DNA from 2 places in the Paenibacillus sp. TY11 genome. Region 1 is predicted to be linked to the other one. Evidence: predicted binding sites of a transcription regulator. Region 1 holds the regulator's gene; the other holds the start of a gene.
What was found. Region 1 encodes Rex, which represses fermentation and respiration genes when NADH is low (regulators of the CRP and FNR family bind a similar motif). Its sites were predicted from a motif close to TTGTGAAATATTTCACAA; they were not measured.
Positions count from the first base shown of each region.

Region 2: AC6EJC_RS19295 (DoxX family membrane protein) is a predicted target of Rex. The motif match lies at 1,731-1,748, and genes of this name have one in related genera.

Region 1 is NZ_JCBAIQ010000002.1:644-11,133, forward strand. Features, by position in the region: gene AC6EJC_RS02100 (cell wall elongation regulator TseB-like domain-containing protein) at 318-842, opposite strand; gene AC6EJC_RS02105 (amidohydrolase) at 880-2,181, opposite strand; gene AC6EJC_RS02110 (redox-sensing transcriptional repressor Rex) at 2,168-2,821, opposite strand; gene dinG (ATP-dependent DNA helicase DinG) at 2,867-5,734, opposite strand; gene AC6EJC_RS02120 (tetratricopeptide repeat protein) at 5,891-6,538, opposite strand; gene panD (aspartate 1-decarboxylase) at 6,621-7,004, opposite strand; gene panC (pantoate--beta-alanine ligase) at 6,997-7,935, opposite strand; gene panB (3-methyl-2-oxobutanoate hydroxymethyltransferase) at 7,932-8,831, opposite strand; gene AC6EJC_RS02140 (biotin--[acetyl-CoA-carboxylase] ligase) at 9,179-10,153, opposite strand; gene AC6EJC_RS02145 (CCA tRNA nucleotidyltransferase) at 10,146-10,490, opposite strand, start outside.
Region 2 is NZ_JCBAIQ010000018.1:77,597-88,086, forward strand. Features, by position in the region: gene AC6EJC_RS19285 (DUF47 domain-containing protein) at 1-323, opposite strand, end outside; gene AC6EJC_RS19290 (DUF3048 domain-containing protein) at 510-1,604, opposite strand; gene AC6EJC_RS19295 (DoxX family membrane protein) at 1,854-2,372, shown strand; gene AC6EJC_RS19300 (dioxygenase family protein) at 2,529-3,320, opposite strand; gene AC6EJC_RS19305 (alpha/beta hydrolase) at 3,413-4,237, opposite strand; gene AC6EJC_RS19310 (hypothetical protein) at 4,509-4,808, opposite strand; gene AC6EJC_RS19315 (hypothetical protein) at 5,004-5,435, shown strand; gene AC6EJC_RS19320 (ABC transporter substrate-binding protein) at 5,598-6,545, opposite strand; gene AC6EJC_RS19325 (FecCD family ABC transporter permease) at 6,576-7,601, opposite strand; gene AC6EJC_RS19330 (FecCD family ABC transporter permease) at 7,601-8,686, opposite strand; gene abnA (arabinan endo-1,5-alpha-L-arabinosidase AbnA) at 8,880-9,854, opposite strand; gene ilvA (threonine ammonia-lyase IlvA) at 10,052-10,490, opposite strand, start outside.

The DNA.
Region 1 (10,490 bases):
TAAACTGAAAAGACTCTAGGCCAGAAAAGCTATGGATCGAACCCAAGGTGCGCAAAGGTTGAATGCTAGCTTTCAGCCAAGCTTCGCGAGCGGTAGTAAAAAAAGCCGTAAATACGAATTTTATCGTGTTTACGGCTTTTTGTTTTGCTATTTACTTTTTATGTGTAAACAATCATACGGATTATAGTTCCTATACGGCATAAAGCCCTACGCTTTGTAATAAAGAGGCTTATTACCTTATTTAAAGGAACGTCATACCGCCGTCGATCAGTGGGAATTGGACTGTCATATAATTGGAATCTGGACCTGCCATCACCTCAGTTATTGGGCAAAGTATACTTTACACCCGTCGCTCCCCCATCTGAGAAACGGTAAAAGGTATAGTAATGATGACTTCCATCATCGTAAAACAGCTGCCATACATATTCGCCATTGAACACACTCGGCTGGAGACTTACAATTTCTACACCCGGAAGCTGCTGCTGAATTATCGCCGTCATTTTTTGCTCGTCGACTCCGTTTTTCAGCAGCTCGGTATGAACACCGCTATTATCTGCGGCAGGTACATTAGGTTGTCCCTCCACTTTTTGAAAAGGAACCCATACCATTATATTTTCATTCTGTGCGTTTTTCCCTTGAACCACCCAATATACCTGATCCCACACTGACTTCCATGTCTCAGTCGTGCTGACCAGACCACCCGATTGCTTAGCCTTAATGATAGCGGCATTTTTCTCAGCCACCTGGTCTTGAGTAACATAGGAATAATACCAGAAGATGCTGACCAGGATCAGTATCACGGCCAAAATGGCGACCGCTATCCATTTTTTCTTATTTTTCAAACCTGTGCTTCCTCTCTAAGGGGATGTGACACCTGAATTAGCGCGACAGCAGCCCTTCAAAGGCGGCTTGTGCCTCATGTTTGATGCGTTCCTCGTCCATAGTCAGGCACTCACCGTTTTTCACAACCTGACGACCGTCTACCCACACATGAGCCACATCTTTGGCGCTTGCAGAGTATACGGCATGGGAAATAAGATCTGTACGCGGCAAGAAATGTGCCTGATTCAGATCCAGCGCGATAAAATCAGCCTTGTTGCCTGCTGCCAGCGCTCCTACCTCTTTTAAACCAATCGACTTTGCGCCGTACTCCGTTGCCAGACGCAGCGCCTCATTCGCAGGAACTGCCGTAGGGTCACCGGATACTCCTTTGTGAATGAGTGCCGCCAGACGCATTTCCTCAAACATATCCAGATTATTATTGCTGGCAGGACCATCTGTTCCGAGAGAAACGGTAACACCTGCACGCAGCAATTCAGGCACTCTTGCCACACCACTTGCCAGCTTTAAGTTGCTTCCTGGATTATGCGAAACCGCTACACCACGTTCAGCCAGTAAAGCTATTTCTTCGTCGTTCAAATGAACGCCATGGGCAACAAGCGAAGGACGGGAGAAAAAGCCAAGCTGATCCAAGTGTGCAACCGGACGCAAACCGTAGTCGCGTACGTTTTGCTCAACTTCGGCAATCGTCTCAGACATGTGCGTATGCAACGGTAAATCCAGATCATGCGCAGCTTGTACGAATTTTTCAATAAACGCAGGCGGACATGTGTATGGCGCATGTGGAGACATCATCGTTGTAATACGGCCGTCTGCCTTACCATGCCAGTTACGCGCAAAAGTCACGGCCTCAGCCAGCTTGATCCGCTGTTCTTCCTCCGAACATAATCCAATTGCTCCACGCATCAGACTTGCACGAATACCTGACTCTTCAGCTACACGAGCCACCTCATCCATATGATCGTACATGTCCAGGAAGGTCGTTGTGCCACCTTTCAGCATCTCCAGCACAGACAAGGATGTACCCCAGTACACATCCGTAGATGTAAACTTGGCTTCCATAGGCCACATTTTTTCCTGAAGCCATATTTGAAGAGCTAGATCGTCCCCATACCCACGTAGCAGAGACATCGCCGCATGACCATGTGTATTAATCAGGCCAGGTAAAAACAGCAGTCCCTTACCGTCAATCGCTTCCGTCTCTTCCTCACCCGCAGGCAAAGTCTCACCAATGTAAGTAATACGGCTATCCTCCACAATCATATAACCATGGATTACCCCAGCTTCCGGTCTATTTACGGCAAAAGAGCCGTTTTTAATTATCCATTTATTCACTGTCATATTGTGTTTCTTCCTTTCCGTCCTCTAAATAATAAGCGAGGCTTAGCAAATCCGTTGTAAAATCTGTGGCATGTATCCGAATATTGGCCGGTGCCTTAAGAGTAGTGGGTGCAAAGTTCAGGATTGCTCCAATTCCACTCTCAATAAGCCTGTCAGCCACGTGCTGTGCTTCAAAATCAGGTACGGTAATAATCCCGATTCGAATGTTTTTTTCCTTAACAGTTGCTTCCAATTCATCCATTGGTTGAACGACCAACGTATTGATCTTGGTTCCAACTTTATCCGGAAACGAATCAAATACCGCTACAATCTTCATATTGTCTTTTAAATAAGCGTTATAATTCGAAAGGGCTTGCCCCAGATTACCCGCTCCGACCAATACCACATTAATTTGCTGGTCGATTTTCAGGATATGGCGTATTTTCTCAATAAGATAAGTAACATCATAGCCGATACCCTTCCGACCAAAATCTCCAAAATAGGCGAGATCTTTCCGGATTTGGGCCGGATTCAAATCTAACCTCTGTCCCAACTCTTGAGAAGAGACCGTAGCCACCTCCCGTTTGTGCAGTGCATTCAGATAACGTAAATATACGGGTAACCTCCGTACGACAGCTTCTGAAATTTTATCTGATTTCATACTTGCTCCCCCTAATTGTAACGGACATGCTTAGGTGTCCGTCCGTTATGCCTCTGTCTCCGGGGCGGATTGGAGCCATTCAGCGATGCGGGGCACCATTTGCTCCGATGGCATATGCTCCATTTTTGGTCCCGGTAACGAGTACAAAAAGTGCTTTCCGTAATAGGATTCGATCACGCGCGTATCGTAAACGATGACGACCCCGTGGTCGCTCGCTGTACGTACCAACCGCCCAAATCCCTGTTTGAAGCGAATGACCGCTTGTGGTACAGACAGCTTCATAAATGGATTCTTTTTCTGCTGCTGGAGCAACTCGCTTTTTGCCTCCAGCAACGGGTGATTCGGCGGTTGAAACGGCAAGCGGACGATGGCCAGACAAGTCAGAGCCTTCCCCGGAATATCGACGCCTTCCCAGAAACTGCTGGTTCCCAGCAATACAGAAGCCTTGGCTTCCTGAAAACGGCGGGTTAGCTTACTGCGACTCCCACTGTCCACACCTTGTCCCAACACGGTAATATCGCTGGATGCTAACGCCTCTTTGAGCGGCTCATACACTTGCCGGAGCATCCGATAGGAAGTAAACAGAACGAGCATTCTCCCCCGCGTCGCCTGAGCAGTCGCTCCTAGAGAGTTAACGAGCATATCTACAAAATGTGCATCTCCTACACTGCCCTTTACACTCGGGAAATCCCGTGGAATGACCAGCAACACCTGATCCCTGTAATTAAAGGGTGACGGGAGCTGCGAAGTCATCAGCCGCCCTTGATCTGCGGCCTCCTGCAAGCCGAGCTGATCAGTCATGTACTGAAATGATTTATCTACCGATAAAGTAGCAGACGTCAAAATAATGCTTCTTTTTTTGTCAAAAAACATTTCTTTCAACTGGCGGCTCACATCGACGGGCACCGCATAAAATTGCAATGATTTACTACGGAATTGCCCACTCGCTTCAAGCCAGTATACGGTTGTTTCATCATCGAGACGCATAAAGAAGCGCAAATTTTCCCTGATCCCCGCCAAATCCTTGAGCAGACCCGTAATATCTGTAATAAGGCTATCAGCCGCATAATCGTCATGCTCTTCCTTGACGTCCAGCATCAGCTTATCGCCCTTGCGCAAAATTTCGCTCATCGTTACATAAAGCTGATTTTCCAACGCCGCCGCCTGATCCCACTTCCCAGGCTTGGCCGACGGTTTGAGCCGGGAAGAAAACTGCCCTGTTTCACCCGGTGTCGCATCACTTCGCTCCGGTAACATGCCAAAAAGCTTGTCGCTTAGCAGGTCCCAAGTTTCCTTAACCTCCAACACGAGTGGATACAGCTGGTCAATGGTTGAGGCCCAATCCGTCGACTTCTCATGGCCCGATTTTGCCAACTGTTGACGAAGTGAAGGCAGTTGGCCGTTCTTGCTGTCTTTGAACAGTCGCGTCAGTGTATGCACGAGTGTGAAATATTTCATATGCATTCCCAAGTGCTTACCAGCTACTTCCTCCAGATGATGGGCTTCATCAATCACCAGATGTTCATAGCTGGGCAACAGCTGATGACTTGCTTTGACGTCCGTGAACAACTTGGAGTGATTCGTAATAACCACATCCGCTATTCCTGCTTCGTGACGTGCACGATGATAATAGCATTTGCGAAACCATGGGCAAGAACGACCAAGACAGGACTCGGAATCACTGGCCACCGTTTCCCAAAAATCCCCGCCACGGTTGCTCAGATTCAGTTCCTCATCATCACCGGTTTCCGTCAGCGTCAGCCAGACGATCATCTGAGCCGCTGTAACTAAATCTTCCTTTGGTGTCGCGAAGTCTCTTCTGTTTATTTTATGTTCAAACTTGCGCAGACACAAATAATGTCCCCGACCCTTAAAAATGGCAGCCCGAAACGGGAACGGAATCACCTTGGTCAGCATCGGAATATCGCGCTCGCGTAATTGCTCCTGCAGGTTGATTGTATGTGTACTTACCATGACTCGCTGTCCTTTTTTCACACTGTGATACAGCGATGGGAGCAAATAACCGAGGGACTTGCCTGTTCCTGTACCTGCCTCGATTAGCAGATGCTTGTCTTCACTCAGTGCCTGATTTACACCCTCAATCATTTGTATCTGCGCCTCGCGCTCCTCATATTGGCTCAAGGATGAACGCAAATTGTCCCGCACATCATCCATGTACTCCTCAAAGGAAACGCCTGATAGTGGATTCGGGTCATCTTCTCTACGCGGAGCAGCCAGATCCGTCCAATCTTCCACTTTCAGTGCAAGCTGACGAAAAAACTGATGTCCCTCCAAATCCTGAATAGGATCAAGCTCTTTCTCTTCACGCACCCCGTCAAGAAACCATCCAAGGTCACTGCCTTCCTCTGCGAACAAATCGCTGAGCCGCTGTATAGTTATCAGAGGCAACGCTTGAAGCTCACCCAGACACTTTAAAAACACCTCAGCCGTAGCCAACGCGTCGCTGTCTGCTTGATGAGGGCGGTCATGCGCCAGCCCGAACTCAGAAGAAACAAAACCCAGCTGATAAGATGATAGTGATGGAAACATAATTTTTAGAAAATCCATCGTATCCAAAATTCTTCCGCTAAACGGCAAGTAGCCGCACCGATCCAGAGCGTTTTGCAAAAAATTAAAATCAAACGCCACATTATGACCGACCAGCACGACATCGTCCAGCATAGGCACGAGCTCCATCATCATTTCTTCGAGTGCAGGAGCATCCTTGACGTCATCGTCTGTAATTCCGGTCAACCCGGTGATAAAAGGTGGAATAGATCTGCCAGGGTTCACATAAGAGCCGTAAACACGGGAAATGCTGTTATCATGATCTATAATTGCAAGTCCGACTTGAATGATGTCATCCGCGGACTGGGTGCCTGTCGTTTCAAAATCCAATACCGCAAATTTCATTCAACTTAATCCTTTCTTGTGACACATACAAAAATAATAACTCTGTATAATAGCATAGCAGAAGATCGCCTGTTTGGAAATTAAGACAGCCAAAAAAGACGATGCACACGCCGCCTAAGGAGGTGGGCATGCATCGTCTTACTCGGTGTCTGACAACTACATCCAGGTCATCATAGAGCTGTCGTATCGAAGCTTTTCGGCACCGGACAAACAGGCTTCCATATTGTGCAACGGCTCGGGCAACGCAGGATCGAACTGATGCGCGAGAGCAAAACATTTTTGCGCCTCCTCTACGTCGGCCTGCTTTGCCATCAGACAGCCTAGCGCATTATAGATAACAGCCTTTAGTCCTGGCCGCTCAGTCAGGTGCAGCACCTTCTGAAAATGGCATACAGCCTCCACTGGATCATCCAATTGAAAATATGCCATTCCCATATACATGCGACTCTGCCAGCTGTTTGGAAAATGCTGTAGCACCTGCTCAAATTGTTGGATTGCCTCAGGGTACATAAGTAATCGGTAATACCCTTGCCCCCGGCTAAAAGCCGGCAGCTCCTTTTCAGGCAGTTCCTTTTCAGAAAGCTCTGTGTCAGACATACCGGACTCTGTGGAAAAGCCGGCCGCACGCAGGCAAACCATTTTTTCCTCAAAGGCCAGCCACTCATCCATAATTCCGTCACTCATTCTCCGCAGCAGACTCCAGTGCTGTAGCAGCTCCTGCCTGCGGGAGCCCTGGGCTGATGGGTAATGCTTCACGATATCATCTAACATGCTGTTCATTTCTGCGAATACATGCTGGAACATGTGCATCCCGCCCTTACGAAAGATGGATTAATACACTCACATTTTTCGCTTAAAGGACGGGTTTCATCCGCACTCCCATTCATTACATGATCGTCGCGTGTACTTCCTTGTTCAACGTTTGGGCTGGTTTATTATGTTCATCAACAAATACCACAGTCGGTTTGTATGTTTTTGCCTCTTCATTCGACATAGAAGCGTAGGAAATAATAATGACCGTATCACCAGGCTGCACCAAACGCGCTGCTGCACCGTTGAGACAAATCACGCCGCTACCACGCGGTCCGGGGATAACATAGGTTTCCAGTCGAGCTCCATTGTTATTGTTTACAATTTGAACTTTTTCATTCTCCAGCAGATCCGATGTTTCCATAAGATCCTCATCTATGGTAATACTCCCCACATAATTAAGGTTGGCTTCCGTAACCGTTGCCCGGTGAATTTTGGATTTCATCATGGTTCTAAACATGGGAAAGCACCTCCGCTTTCTGTAATCTTATATTGTCAATCAGTCGAGTATTCCCAAATTTCACAGCCAGCGCTACAATGACGTCTTCCTGAACATCACATAGCCGCTGCTCGGGACGAAGGGGCTCCAGACCGGGAAAAGTTAATATTTCAATGTAGTCAATGTCCGCCAAGGGCGAGGAAGTAATGGTGGACTCCACCATTTGATGTAACTGACGGATCGTAAATGTGTTCTGTACAACATCTTCGCTCACTTCACGCACCTTGCGCAGTGACTGGGACAGCACCAACGCCTGCTCACGCTGTTCCGCGCTTAAATACACATTACGGGAGCTGAGGGCCAAACCATCGGCCTCTCTGACGATGGGGCAAGGTACGATGGTCACATCCATATTGAGATCAGTCACCATCTGCTGGAGCACAGCAACCTGCTGCGCGTCCTTCATTCCAAAGAAGGCCAAATCAGGACCTACCATGTTAAAAAGCTTGGCTACCACCGTAGTTACACCATCAAAATGTCCTGGACGGGAAGCGCCGCATAAGCGGTCCGTCAAAGCGGATACGCGAATTTTGGTTTGGGTTGGCTGCGGATACATTTCTGCTACAGTTGGCAAAAATACAATATCCACGCCCTCGCGCCGCGCTACCTCCAAATCACGAGCTTCATCGCGGGGATAGCTGTCCAGATCTTCGTTGGGTCCAAATTGAATCGGATTTACGAAAATGCTAAGCACCACCGTATCTGCCATTTCACGCGCCTTGTGCATCAAGCTCGCATGTCCTTCATGCAGGTATCCCATTGTTGGTACAAAGCCGACTTTATGTTGCTGTAAAGAGGCAGAACCGTGTACCGTTTTTGCTCCGTTTGTCCCAAGCTGCCGACGTTCAGCAATAACCTTTCGCAGCTGGGCCACTTCTCTTACGATGATCATGACTGAGATTCCACCTTTTCCTTAGCTTGTTCCTGTGCCTGTCCTTTTGCTTTACCGTACAGGGATTCCACAACGCGGTCGTCCGCGCTGAACACATGCTCTGCGGCCGGAAATGCCCGCCCCTTCACATCGCTCACATACTGCTCAATGCTGCTGCGGATCAAGCCGCCTACATCGGCATAGGTTTTAACAAAGCGTTTGCTGTAATAAGGCGATGCGTATTGAATCAGATCGTGATAAACAAGCACCTGACCGTCACATCCACGTCCAGCACCGATGCCAATGGTCGGAATGGAAAGTTCTTTAGAAATCGCAGTTGCCACTTCCTCAGTCACCAGTTCCAATACAACGCCAAAGGCACCCGCCTGCTCCAGCGCCTTGGCATCCGCCATCAACCGGCGTGCGTCCACTTCGTCCTTGCCTTGAATGCGATATCCGCCAATCTGATTAACCGACTGCGGAGTAAGCCCGATATGTCCCAGTACAGGTACACCTGCCTGAACAGTTGCTTTTACGACGTCGGCAATTTCCGCTCCGCCCTCCAATTTAACAGCATGCGCATGTCCTTCCTGCATCAGACGGCGGATGCCCTGAAGACTTTCCGATACGCTGCCGTGATATGTCATGAAAGGCATGTCCGCTACGATAAATGTATGCTCCGCGCCTCTTGCGACTGCCCGGGAATGATACACCATATCATCCAAGGTTACAGGGATGGTTGAATCGTAACCGAGAACTACGTTACCCAGCGAGTCACCCACGAGAATCATGTCAATTCCCGCCTCCTCGGCTATTTTAGCCGATGGATAATCATAGGCTGTCAGCATACTGAGCGGAATACCCTCCTGCTTCATTTTTTTCATTTTCACAACATTCAGTGCTTGTTTTCCTGCCATTGCGAATGGCTCCCTTCCATCTTTTTTTGGCACAAAAAATAACCTTTTTATGAACGCCTGTACATCTGCGTCATCAAAAGGTCCGAACAGCCAAAAAAGACACTCATTTTGAGATCGTCCCTTCTGTCTCGGTCCTGTTCGGCTCAGAGCAGAATCCAACGTAACCTTCAAATGAAGTTATGATGGTCTTACAAACTTGCTAAAGTAGAGCATGTGCCCCTGGAGTGCAGCTCGGACCGTCCGATGCCGCCTCCTGCACAGTATAACAAAAAACACCAGCTTTTTCACGTGAAGTTTTGCACAGGGAACAGAACGATTGCGTTCGTATTTCATAGCTAGGGTCGATTCTACAATTGTATATCCCCTGAAATGATCTGAATTTGCTCTCCCTGATCCGTTTCTACCACTAATGCCCCAGAAGGGTCCAACCCAACGGCTGTACCTTCCACCGCTATCCCTTGTCCAGTATGTGCCCGTACACTGCGGTTCATAGTCACGGACAACGCCTCCCACAGCATGGCTATAGGCTGGAACCCCTGCTCCGCATACAGCTTACTTAGCTGTTCCATCTCTTCCAGCACTGCGGCAATCAGTGCAGTACGGTCAATTTCACGCCCTGCTTCTATTTTCAAGGACGTTCCCACCTGAGATAACTCTTCTGGGTAATCTTCTACATTCAAATTTACATCAATGCCAATACCTGCAATACAGTAGCGAACCCGTTGATCCTCTGTTGCAGATTCCAGCAGAATACCGGATACTTTGCGACCATGAATAAGCAGATCGTTTGGCCATTTGATGCCAGCCTCCACACCCGTCAGCCGACGAATAGCCCTACACACCGCCACACCTGTAAGCAACGTTAGCTGGGGGGTAAAGGCCAAGGGCTGGGTGGGGCGCAACACAATGCTCATCCAGACACCTTTGCCACGAGGTGAATACCACTTCCGCCCCAAACGCCCTCGACCTGCCGTTTGTTCCTCCGCAAGCACTACTGCCCCCTCTGGCGCACCCTCTTCTGCCAAACGCATGGCATCTTGCTGAGTGGAGACCGTCGAATCCAGTACAACGATACGCTGGCCAAACGATTGAGTATTTAACATATAAGCCAATTTGGAGACTTCCAGCCGATCCGGTCGGGATATCAACCGATAGCCCCGACGAGAGGAGGCATCAATACTGTAGCCCAACTCCCGCAGTTTGTTGATCTGCTTCCATACCGCTGTGCGGCTAACTGAGAGGCGTCGGCTGATTTCCTCCCCAGACACGTAATCGGATGAACCTTCCTCCAGTATGCCTAACAATCTTTCATGATTATTCATTACTTACCACCCGTTTCGCTTCCTGAAGCAATGTTTCTGTTTCATTAGGGATATCTCCGCAGGCGACAGCTTGTAAAAGCCGTTCCATCATCTGTCCCAGCCAAGGTCCGCCTGGTCGATTCATCGCCTGAACCAGTTCATTTCCTGTAATATTTAAATCTTTGATACGAACGACTACAGCCTGCTTTGTCCACGTGCTTGCCAGTTCGGCTATTTTCGCCACACGCTTTTCTACCCATGGCGGTAAACCGCGGAACGAAGCAGGCAGTGTCTTGTAAAGCTCAAGCCAGTCTGAAGCTGTATCCTTTCCTAGCTTAATTAACAGTCGAATCCAGCT
Region 2 (10,490 bases), on a different contig from region 1:
ATATACTCGTCCGGCTCCGTAATGTTGTACATATAAAAACGGGAAGCCGTCGCTTCAAGACCGTCCAGCACATCATCCATGGTTGTTGTCAGTTCCATGATGTCGTCGCGTTCCAACGGCGTAATGAAGGTTTTGTTCAGCTCAGTAATAATCGTGTGTGTGTAATCATCACACTTATTTTCATACTTCTTCATCTCATTTGTAAACAAAGTCACATCTTGAAGATTTGAAGTATGTTGGGCAAAATAATCGGCTGCTTGCACGATCGTATCTGCCATATTTTCCAACGTCTCGAAGAATATATCCTTTTTCTTCAATCTCATAACGATTACCCCTTTACGAAAATATCCGCAACCTGTTTCGACTGCAATAGACAACCTTTGCTATCTTATCACACTCATCAATGTTTTTGTATGTTTGTAAAAGCAAAATTCATGATATACGTATACAGTGCCCGACATGGAAGGTCATTATCCGACAATTTTTTCCTAAAAAGGTGTATTCCTTTTCTATTTTGCTTCTATGGTCACATGTTCCTTTAGTGAAGTATCTGCAGGCACCACATGTATATAGGATGTACCTGGCGTTAACGGGATTTCAACTCCATTTTTCATAAAACGAATCGCATCGCCGGGTGTATGCTGCCACTCAGCCTGTATTAACTGTCCTTGTTGAAACACCATGGCCTCTCCGCTACCGTCCAGCTCAACACTTAATCTGCCTACATCATCCAACGTTCGATGCCTAGTGCTCATCACAATGACATTGGCCGCTGAGAGCTGTTGGTTATTATTTTGATCCACATGTGACTTTTCGTTCACAAAACGCTTATACTGTTGATCCCCTGGATCGTAGGTGTAAGATACGCGATAGCTTTTGAGCAAAAACCGGATTTGCAAAGATGCTGCACTCTCATCTACCATAACTGGAGTTTCGCCGGATTTAAGGTAAGGATATACTGGAACTTCCGTCTGCTTGACATACCCTTTACTATCGCTTCCTTTGCGCAGCCTACTCACATCTGTGTACAAATTATGTGGAGGACGGCGATCTTTGCTTCGCCAGAAGTAAGCTCCCCCATTTGAAATCTCATCCAGATGTTCTTTCCGCTGCTGCTGTAAAATCGCATAGGCATCTGTGCTTCCCCCTGCGTGTATCGGCAGCGCACCATAGGTTTCGCCCAGCTCAATCAAATACGGCCGAATGCTACGGACCGGACCGATCTTTACATCTCCGCCGTGACTTTGGAAAAAAGCGACGAGACGAGTAATCCCGCCTTCTGCAAGAACCTCATATACCATGTCTGCCTGGCTAAGTCCTGCCTGTGGACGCGCAGCCGGAGCATTGTTAATCATGACAGCGAGCGGTCGCTCCAAAACTGGCTGCTCCACAGGAAGACCGGTAAGCGGAGCTGTAAATGCCGGAATAGACTGCTCCTTCGGCGCTTCAAGTGCCTCTTTCTCTGTTTCTTGCTTGGTCAGTTGGGGAACGGATTCAGATTCACCCGTATTGGACATAGCAGAACAAGACATCAGCGTCATGCATAACAGAGCTGAGGCCATCACACGCAACCAATGATTTCGTTGGGAAATGGGCCCGGACAAGTTCATCCCTCCACTTAGTTATTTTTCTCATTATAAGCTTTATTTCCTGTTTTTGTCTTGATTGAAGCGTGACCACTCTATAGAATACTTATCTAAAGACATTAAAATTTAAAAAATATTCAGACTTTGTGATTTTTATCACAAATAACTGTAACTGAACCTACTACAATAAAGGTGTAGCAAAGATGATCATCCCAAACAAAATGAAATACAACCAACATTATAGATTAAGAAAGAGGAGTGGTTTGAATGTTTAACAACTGGTTACGTGAAAACAAAGTCGCAATGTGGCTGCTGACTGTAGTACGGGTTTATCTAGGATATGAATGGATGACCCATGGATTTGAGAAGCTGACTGGTGGATTCGATGCAGGCGGATTTATCTCGGGGGCCATTGCTAAAACAGGTGGAGACCATCCCGCTGTACAAGGCTGGTGGGGATCGTTCCTTGAAGCCTTTGCCCTGCCGAATGTCGGTTTGTTCAACGTCCTGATCCCACTGGGTGAGTTCTTGGTCGGGGTTGGCCTGCTTCTTGGTACATTGACTACACTGGCTGCTTTGATGGCAATGGTTATGAACTTCTCGTTCCTGTTCTCGGGTACAGTAAGCACCAATGCAATCTATCTGCTGTTTGAAATCTTCCTTGTGGTTGCTGGTGCAAATGCCGGAAGAATTGGCTTTGACCGTTGGGTACTGCCCTTCCTGCGTGGACTGTTTCGTAAAAATAAAGATGCCTTTCCGGCGGATCCCACTCGGAAAATAGCTTAACTATCCAAAAATAACCGTTACCCTCCGGGCTAATGGTTATTTTTTTGCTCTGTCATACTCAGGATACACGTGCCTTCTAATTAATCGAAGAAGCAGAATACACAAAAGAACTTCCATTCCCACACACCATGTGGATTCGGAAGTTCTTTTTCACATTTACGTATCACTTTCTTGACCAAAAGCCCAACAATTGAGACTCAACGAGCCAAGGACATACGACTGAAAAAGCTTACGCGCGGAGCGCTCATTATCCGCAGCCCCCATCGCATAAAACAAAGGTGAAAAATGCTCTATCCCATAAGAAGGAACCGCCTGCTTGGCATAAGGAGCCTTCTTATCATATTGGAATAGATGACGCAAATTCCAGTCTTGAAGCTGCTCTGCAATCCAGTCATCATATTGAACCGCCCATTCTGCTGGCTCACTCGTCTGCTTAAGTGTCCGCAAGTTGTGGACCAATCCGCCGCTACCGATAATCAAAATCCCTCGTTCTCGCAACGGCGCCAGCATCCGTCCAATCTCATATTGCTCCTGGGGAGCGCGCCGAGAATCAATGGATAGGGGTACGACTGGTATGTCCGCATCAGGATATATGTGCCGCAAAACCACCCATGCTCCATGATCCAGTCCCCGGTTCCGAACCGGCTGGTGGAACAGGTTATGCTGACTGAACAGATGCTCTATCTCCTCATACAGCTTCGGATCGCCTGGTGCAGGGTAATCAAGTGTGTACATTTCTTCGGGAAAGCCATAGAAATCGTGCAACGCTGCATGCTGATCATCCGCGCCGATACATTGATCGGGGCTATCCCAATGCGCGGAAAAAATGACAATTCCTTTGGGTCGAGGCAGGCTCGCGCCCAGCTTTGCAAGAAAGCTGGTGTATGCGTTATTTTCTACAGCCAGTGTCGGTGAACCATGCGCAACAAAAATTGAGGGTAATGTCATCGCTGCCAACCTCCACACGCCAGTATAGTGTTACTCTTCCATTTTACTCCGGCGGAGGCGCAATTTCCAATACAATCCGTTACACCCTGAAATCAGATCATCCAGTGCTGCCAATCCCGTTGAATATTTTCCTGCTCATCCAGCCATTCAAGCGTCCGGTCAATCAGCCGTTGCCGCTCTTTACCTGACGAGAAAGTGTGATCTCCCTGGAAAATAATCTCTTTATCACAACGTCCCTCTGGACGCATCCAGAATACCTTTTGAAACAGAAATGCATAATCCACAGGAATGATATCATCCGAGGTTCCATGAATCACGAGTACATCCCCGTTGAATTTAACGGCCTCCTGGAACGGCTGGAATTGAGCTAACGACTCAAAATAAGCAGGTGTGAACTTATAGCCCAAATAGTCGGCATGACCGGTTTTAACAGACTCATCGTACACGCTTCGCTCCGTAATTTTGACGATGTCGTTGAACGGATAGCCGACAGCTGACCAAAGGACCAGGTTTTGTACTCTCTTGTCCCGTACGGCTGTGAGCAGGGCAACAGCGCCTCCCAGACTGTGACCGATCAGCGTCACCTTGGTCGGGTCAATGTCCGCGCAATTCAAGGCGTAATCCAACACGGTACGTGTCTGGTTAATCATCGACTCTAACCCCTGCTTGCCATATTCACCCGTGCTTTCTCCACAACCGGCAAAATCAAAGCGCAGGACAAAATATCCCCCTTCCGCCAGTTCACGCGCAGTCTTGACGAATAACCGATCTACTCCGATACGATTGCCTACAAAACCGTGACATATGACAACGAGGGGAACCCGTCTCTGACGATCTCCCTCATTCGCATTGTTTGGATAATGAATTGTTGCGGCCAGCTCCTCATGTTCATAGCGAATTCCAATTTGCCGTTCCATCATGATTCCTCCTGTCTGAAGCTTCACTTCACCACTTAATAATTCAAACTCATATTTAACATGAATACCTACGAGGATATTCATTCACTTTAATTCCGATAAGTTTAATGTGTTTTATAATAAAATCAGTCTATCATCGCCCTGATTCCTTGTCAACCTGTCAGTTCACACCGATAAAGAAGTAAACAAATGGCGCTCCCCGATATGATACCGGAGAACGCCATACTACACACTTATTAGGGTGATTTCTCACAATTGAGTAGACGATCCGCTATTCGTAGCTGTGCCTGAACATTTGATGGGTCTCGGCTCGTCCTTCCCACTCCAGTTTACAGGAGGCGCCGCAATTTTGATCCTCATGCCATAAGCTTCGGTAGCTCTCTTCACCCAGTTCACCTGCAAATTCTGTATCCCCTGCCACTTCGGTATCGTCCAGTATACGGTACGTTGGAGATGTCCCTTGAACGCTCCGGTGACTCACGTTTGCAGCCGAGACTGCCCCGCTATACCCGTTCGGAGCGCCCGCCAGTCTTTTCTGGACTGAATAATCTGCCTGGTTCTCCAGTTTCATGATGCCACATCCTCTCAACGTTTATATTCAGGTTGCTCCATGTGCTCCCCTTTATCCAGTTTGAGGAGAATGCAGCGGTAATATACATTCCATAGCTAAAGCCTTTTGCCATCCACCGCTTCCTCACGTATACTGTCTTTGTTACGAAATGGCGTTCCATCAGCCCGGGATACGCTTATAAAGCAGGAGGAAGAAATGAATAAAGCCAAAAATTATACGCTTATTGCATGGATTGCCTTATCCATGTTTTTCTTGACACAGGCGATCATTGGATGGTTTGTCACATTCACAGGCGGGGATATCAAACCCTTTGAAAAAGTTAGCCTATCCACCCTTATCATCATCGCCGCAGGAGCCATTCTGCTGGTTGAAGCACTGATGAATTTTATGGACCGTCCGGAAGAAGGCGAGGAGACACAACAGCCAGACCATGCTCCCGTAAAGCCCCAGATGAATCTTAAATCCATCTTGACGTATGTTGTGTTAGTTATCGTGATTCTTGTCGCCGGACTGGCGCTGCGCAGTGTACTGCCGGAATTTAGGATCTCACCCTGGGTGAATTTAATTCTCGCGGCCATCGGCTTCATTGGACTCAAACCGATTTTTCTGCGTAAAAAACGTTCATAACCCGCAATTCTCATTGTACTGGAGCTGCCTCATTTCGGATCGTAGCAGCTCCTTTTCATTTTCGATCAGGCATCCGACTTGCAGCCTGGGTGTTCGCCAAAAAGCCGTATTCCTCGCCTGCAAGAAGAGGCATGGAGAATACGGCTTGATGTACTTTAGAACTTATTTGGAAAATAGTTGTTCTGCATTATCCATGGCAATTTTGTGTCCCATCGCGGAATAGTCCAGCCAAGGCTGCCCGTCCAACATGTAGACATGCCCTTGCTTCACCGCTTTGAGTCCTTGCCATACTGTATTTCCTTCCAGTTGCTTGTATACCTTTTGGGCATCCGCGCCTTTACTGATAATAACAAGGATGGCATCGGCATCATAATCTGGTAAAACCTCTTGGGAAACGACCTGATAGGCCTTGTTGATTTTTTCTACACCCTTGGCTGGCTTCAAGCCCAAGTCCTGATACAACAGCGGTCCTACCGGACGCTTCATCCCCATGACACGAACCTCTTTCGCCGTCACACGCACAGCCATAACTGTTCCGTCTCCAATTTTTGAGTGAATCAGCTTTTTGACCCGTTCCCTCTGTGTATCATAATCTTTTAGAAAAGTGTCCGCCTGTGTCTCACGGTTAACCATGACAGCTATTTTTTTCAGTTGGTCTTTCCATGTGCCTTCATCCAGATCAAAAATCTCAGTTGGCGCAATTTTCTCAAATTTAGCCACATCGGTTCCCGAATATTTTTTGTCGAGGAAAATATGATCAGGTTGAAGCTCCAGTACCGCTTCCATATCCGGGTCTGTGACAACACCTAGCTTGCGGGTATTTTGGAGACGATCTTTTACATGGGGCAGAAAATCCTTTACATCTCCACCAATGACCGAACCAGCCGGAGTAATGCCCAGTGCCAGCAGGTTGTTCGTCAAATGAATAGACATCGAAGCAATACGCGAATCCGCACTAATGGTTGTCTGGGCGCTGTCGGCCGCTTTCGTATCGGTAGCTTTGTTGTCGGCTGCTTGTCCACAAGCGGACAGCATGATCATACATAAAACTAAAGCCATGGCTACCCATGAACGCTTAAAACCTGAATCCTTAAATCCATATTTTCTCATGATTATTCTCTCCTATGCTATTTCCTTCTGTCATTTTGTTCGGGACAACAGGAATAAAAAATACGGGGCTCCTACCACAGCAACCACCACACCTGCGGGAATCGCATTCGGCTGAAACACCGAACGCCCAATCGTGTCTGCGGTGACCAAAATGACGACTCCGACCAAACAGGCTACTGGCAGCAAATGCTGATACATTGGTCCGACCAGACGGCGAGCCAGATGAGGCGCGATCAGCCCGATAAAGCCGATGCCTCCGGCCATGGATACGCTGGCACTGGATAAAGCCACGGCTGCGCCCAGCAGTATCAGCCGCTGACGCTTCACACTTGTACCGATTCCAGCTGCGGTCTCGTCACCCAGCGACAGGTTATTCAGGCTGCGCGTCTGCGACAGAACGTAGGGCAATACAATGACAATCCACGGCAGCAAAGCCGCTGCATGTATCCAGTCCCGGCCCCATACGCTGCCAGCCAGCCAGCGTGCAGTAAATGCGTACGTATCCTCATCCAACCGCAACGACCAGTACAGCGTTATGGCACTGAGGCCCGAGGCTACACCGATGCCGGACAGGATCAGACGCACGGGCACGATTCCTCTGCTGCGGTTATAGGACAACAAAACAATCAGCACCGCCGCAACGACACCTCCTGCAAAGGTAAACAAGGGGATCAGCACAGCTGCCGAGCCCTCCAGGTCGCGAAAAAAGCTGACGAACATCACCAGCCCCAACGCAGCCCCCGCATGAAGTCCCAGCACTCCGGGGTCAGCGAGCGCGTTCCGTGACAAGCCCTGCATGACTGCTCCGGCTGCACCCAGTCCTGCTCCAGCCAGCACCGTTACTACGATACGTGGCAGACGATATTCGAACAGAACGATATGATCACGTCCGCTACCACCGCCAAACAACGTATCCAGCACGCGTAGCGGTGGAATACGAATGGTTCCGGTATTCAAACCCAGAACAATGACAACAAAGCTGATTCCCGCCAATACCAAACAGACGAGCCAAGCCTTTGTCGTTCTTGTATCCCCGTTCCCTAAAGAGCGACTCACTACAAATCCCTCCTTTCCTTACGGGCGAGAAAGAGAAAAAAGGGCACTCCGATAAAAGACACCATAATTCCAATAGCTAGCTCCTCCGGCGGATTCGCCATTCTCGCTCCCAAATCAGCCAACACCAGCAGCACGGCTCCCAATAACGCAGACAACGGTACAATCTGGCGATAATCCACACCGATCAGCTTGCGAGCAATATGTGGGATGACCAAACCTACGAAGCCGATGGCCCCAGCAGCCGATACGGACAGTCCCGCCAGTACCACCACGGTCAGCAGACCCAAAAGCCGGATACGCCTGAGATTTAACCCAAGGTTTAACGCCACCTCATCGCCCATCGATATCAGCGAAATGGAGCGGGCCAGCCCCATAGACCAAGCGATTACAATAAGCAAAATCGGTGCAAGAATCTCAAGCTGCGACCATTTGATTCCGGCAACACCACCCGCATACCAGAAGGCTAAATCCTGACTTAGATCAAAATAAATCGCAATCCCCGAAGTCATGGAACCTAACAGCGCAGCCGTCACAGCTCCAGACACCGTTAATCTCATCGGTGTCAATCCCCCCGGTGCGGAAGCTCCCAGACCGAATACCAGTAAGGTACTCATCAGCGCCCCCAGGAACGACAATACAATTAACGTCCCATAAGGTAGATCGGGAAAAAAGGCAAAACTCACAGCGACCACAAACATTGCTCCTGCGTTAATGCCTAGCACACCTGTATCTCCCAGCGGGTTGCGTGTAATGCCCTGAATCAGAGAGCCTGCCACCGCCAACGCAGCTCCAATGACAGCTGCACCGAGCACACGCGGTAATCTCAGCTCATGAATGATCTGATGTGTCATCAGCGAACGATCATAATGAAATACTGCCGACCACACTGTGCTTACGGTCAAGTCCTTGGCTCCGAGAGAAATAGCGGCGAATATGGCCAAGGCCAAGAATACAGCAGAAGCTGTGAACAACAACGCCTGCCGAATTCTACTAGCTCGGAGTACCGGGCGGGCTGCAAAGGCTACTTCAGGAACTGTGCCCTCTGTCGGAGCTATATGTTTGTCCATGCTGTCTTTAAACTGCATTCGTGAGGTCACTCCCTCCATACCTGAAAACCACCACGGCTCTCATAACGATAATGATAATTATTATCAACTTGATACATAATAGCATGTTTCTATGACATTGCAAGCCAAAAACTGCTCCCCCTTAGGAGGAACAGTTTTTGGCTATATCTATGTGAGATCGCTACACGGATGACTTCAAGCAACCCTCTGTTTAGTACGTAGGCCAACCTGCCGAATCCCATTTCAAATCACTAATCAGAAGCTTTGGATTTCCGTCATCGGTGGCATCATAGGCATGACGCGCAATTACACTGTTGTTATAGATAGATTGTCCGCCCGGTCCCTTCCAACGGTCATTCCCTGCATCCAGTACGGTTCCGCCGCCATCCATCAGATTCTTACCGCTCTTGTCTACATAGGGTCCGGTGATATTCTTGGAGCGACCGTAAATGATTTTGTAATTACTATTTGCCCCTTGGCAGCAGTTATCAATGGAAGCAAACAGATAGTAATAGCCGTCGCGGTATGTAACATGTGGCGCTTCCAAACCACCAGCGGTACGCTTGGCGATAGAATAGATCTGGCCCGTAGGTTTCATCGTATTCTTGTCCAAACGAGTAATTTTCAGACCCGTATTCCATGAACCGAAGGAAAGCCATGGATTACCGGAAGTGTCAATGACCAAATTCGGGTCAATGGCATTATAATCGTCAGATTGTGTCGTACGCAGCACCAATCCGTCATCTCTCCAGCTTCCCGCTCCTATGCTCGTCGCAGAAGTCAATCCGATGGCCGAAGTGCGGGACCCCATAGTAGAAATGGAGTAGTAAACCCATACTCGTCCATTGTACTTTTGAGCATCCGGTGCCCATACATCGTTTGGCTTTTGCTTAGGTACATACGATTTCCACCATGATGGCGGCGACAAGAATATTTGCGGCAATCTGTAAAAATTGCGTCCGTCGTCCGATCTTTGAACCTGTATCCCCTGCCCTGTGGAGAAAATATACCATGCGTTGCCTTCCTTCGTGATGGACGGATCGTGTACCGCCACATCGCCAGTTAGCGCCCAATGCTCTGCTGATGCGGACGGCATCACTGACAGCAATAAAGCAGCCGAGGTTACAGCCGCAAACGCCGTTCGGGCTAATTTACCCCGTACTGATTTTTTCCAGTATTTCAACATTCTACGCACCTCCGAATTAGTATCATATGATGAAAATCAGGTGACACACCTATTACATTAGTGTTTATACTTATGAAGTTTCACATATATTAACCTATTAACTCCCGTTTTGTAAACGCTTTATTTCAAATAAAAAGAAATTCATAAACTACGCATAACGCTATTTACACAAAAAAAGAAGCCCTTAGGCCTCTTTCTTAAATTAGCATATTAAACAGATTTTCGTTTTTGTTCAGCTCTGTATATTGAAGCCCTTTGCGGTTCATTCGTTCAATTAAAGGAAGATAGTCTTCCTTGTGGAACAGCTCAATGCCGACCAGAGCTGGTCCATTTTCCTTATCATTCTTTTTCGTATACTCAAACCTTGTAATGTCGTCGTCCGGTCCAAGCACATCCTGAAGAAACTCACGCAGTGCCCCGGCTCTTTGCGGGAAATTGACCATAAAATAATACTTCAGTCCTTCGTAAATCAGGGACCGTTCCTTAATCTCCTGCATACGATCAATATCGTTGTTACCACCGCTGACGATACAGACAACCGTTTTGCCTCGAATCTGCTCACGATACAGATCAAGTGCTGCTACAGGCAGTGAGCCCGCAGGCTCCACAACAATCGCATTTTCATTATACAACTCC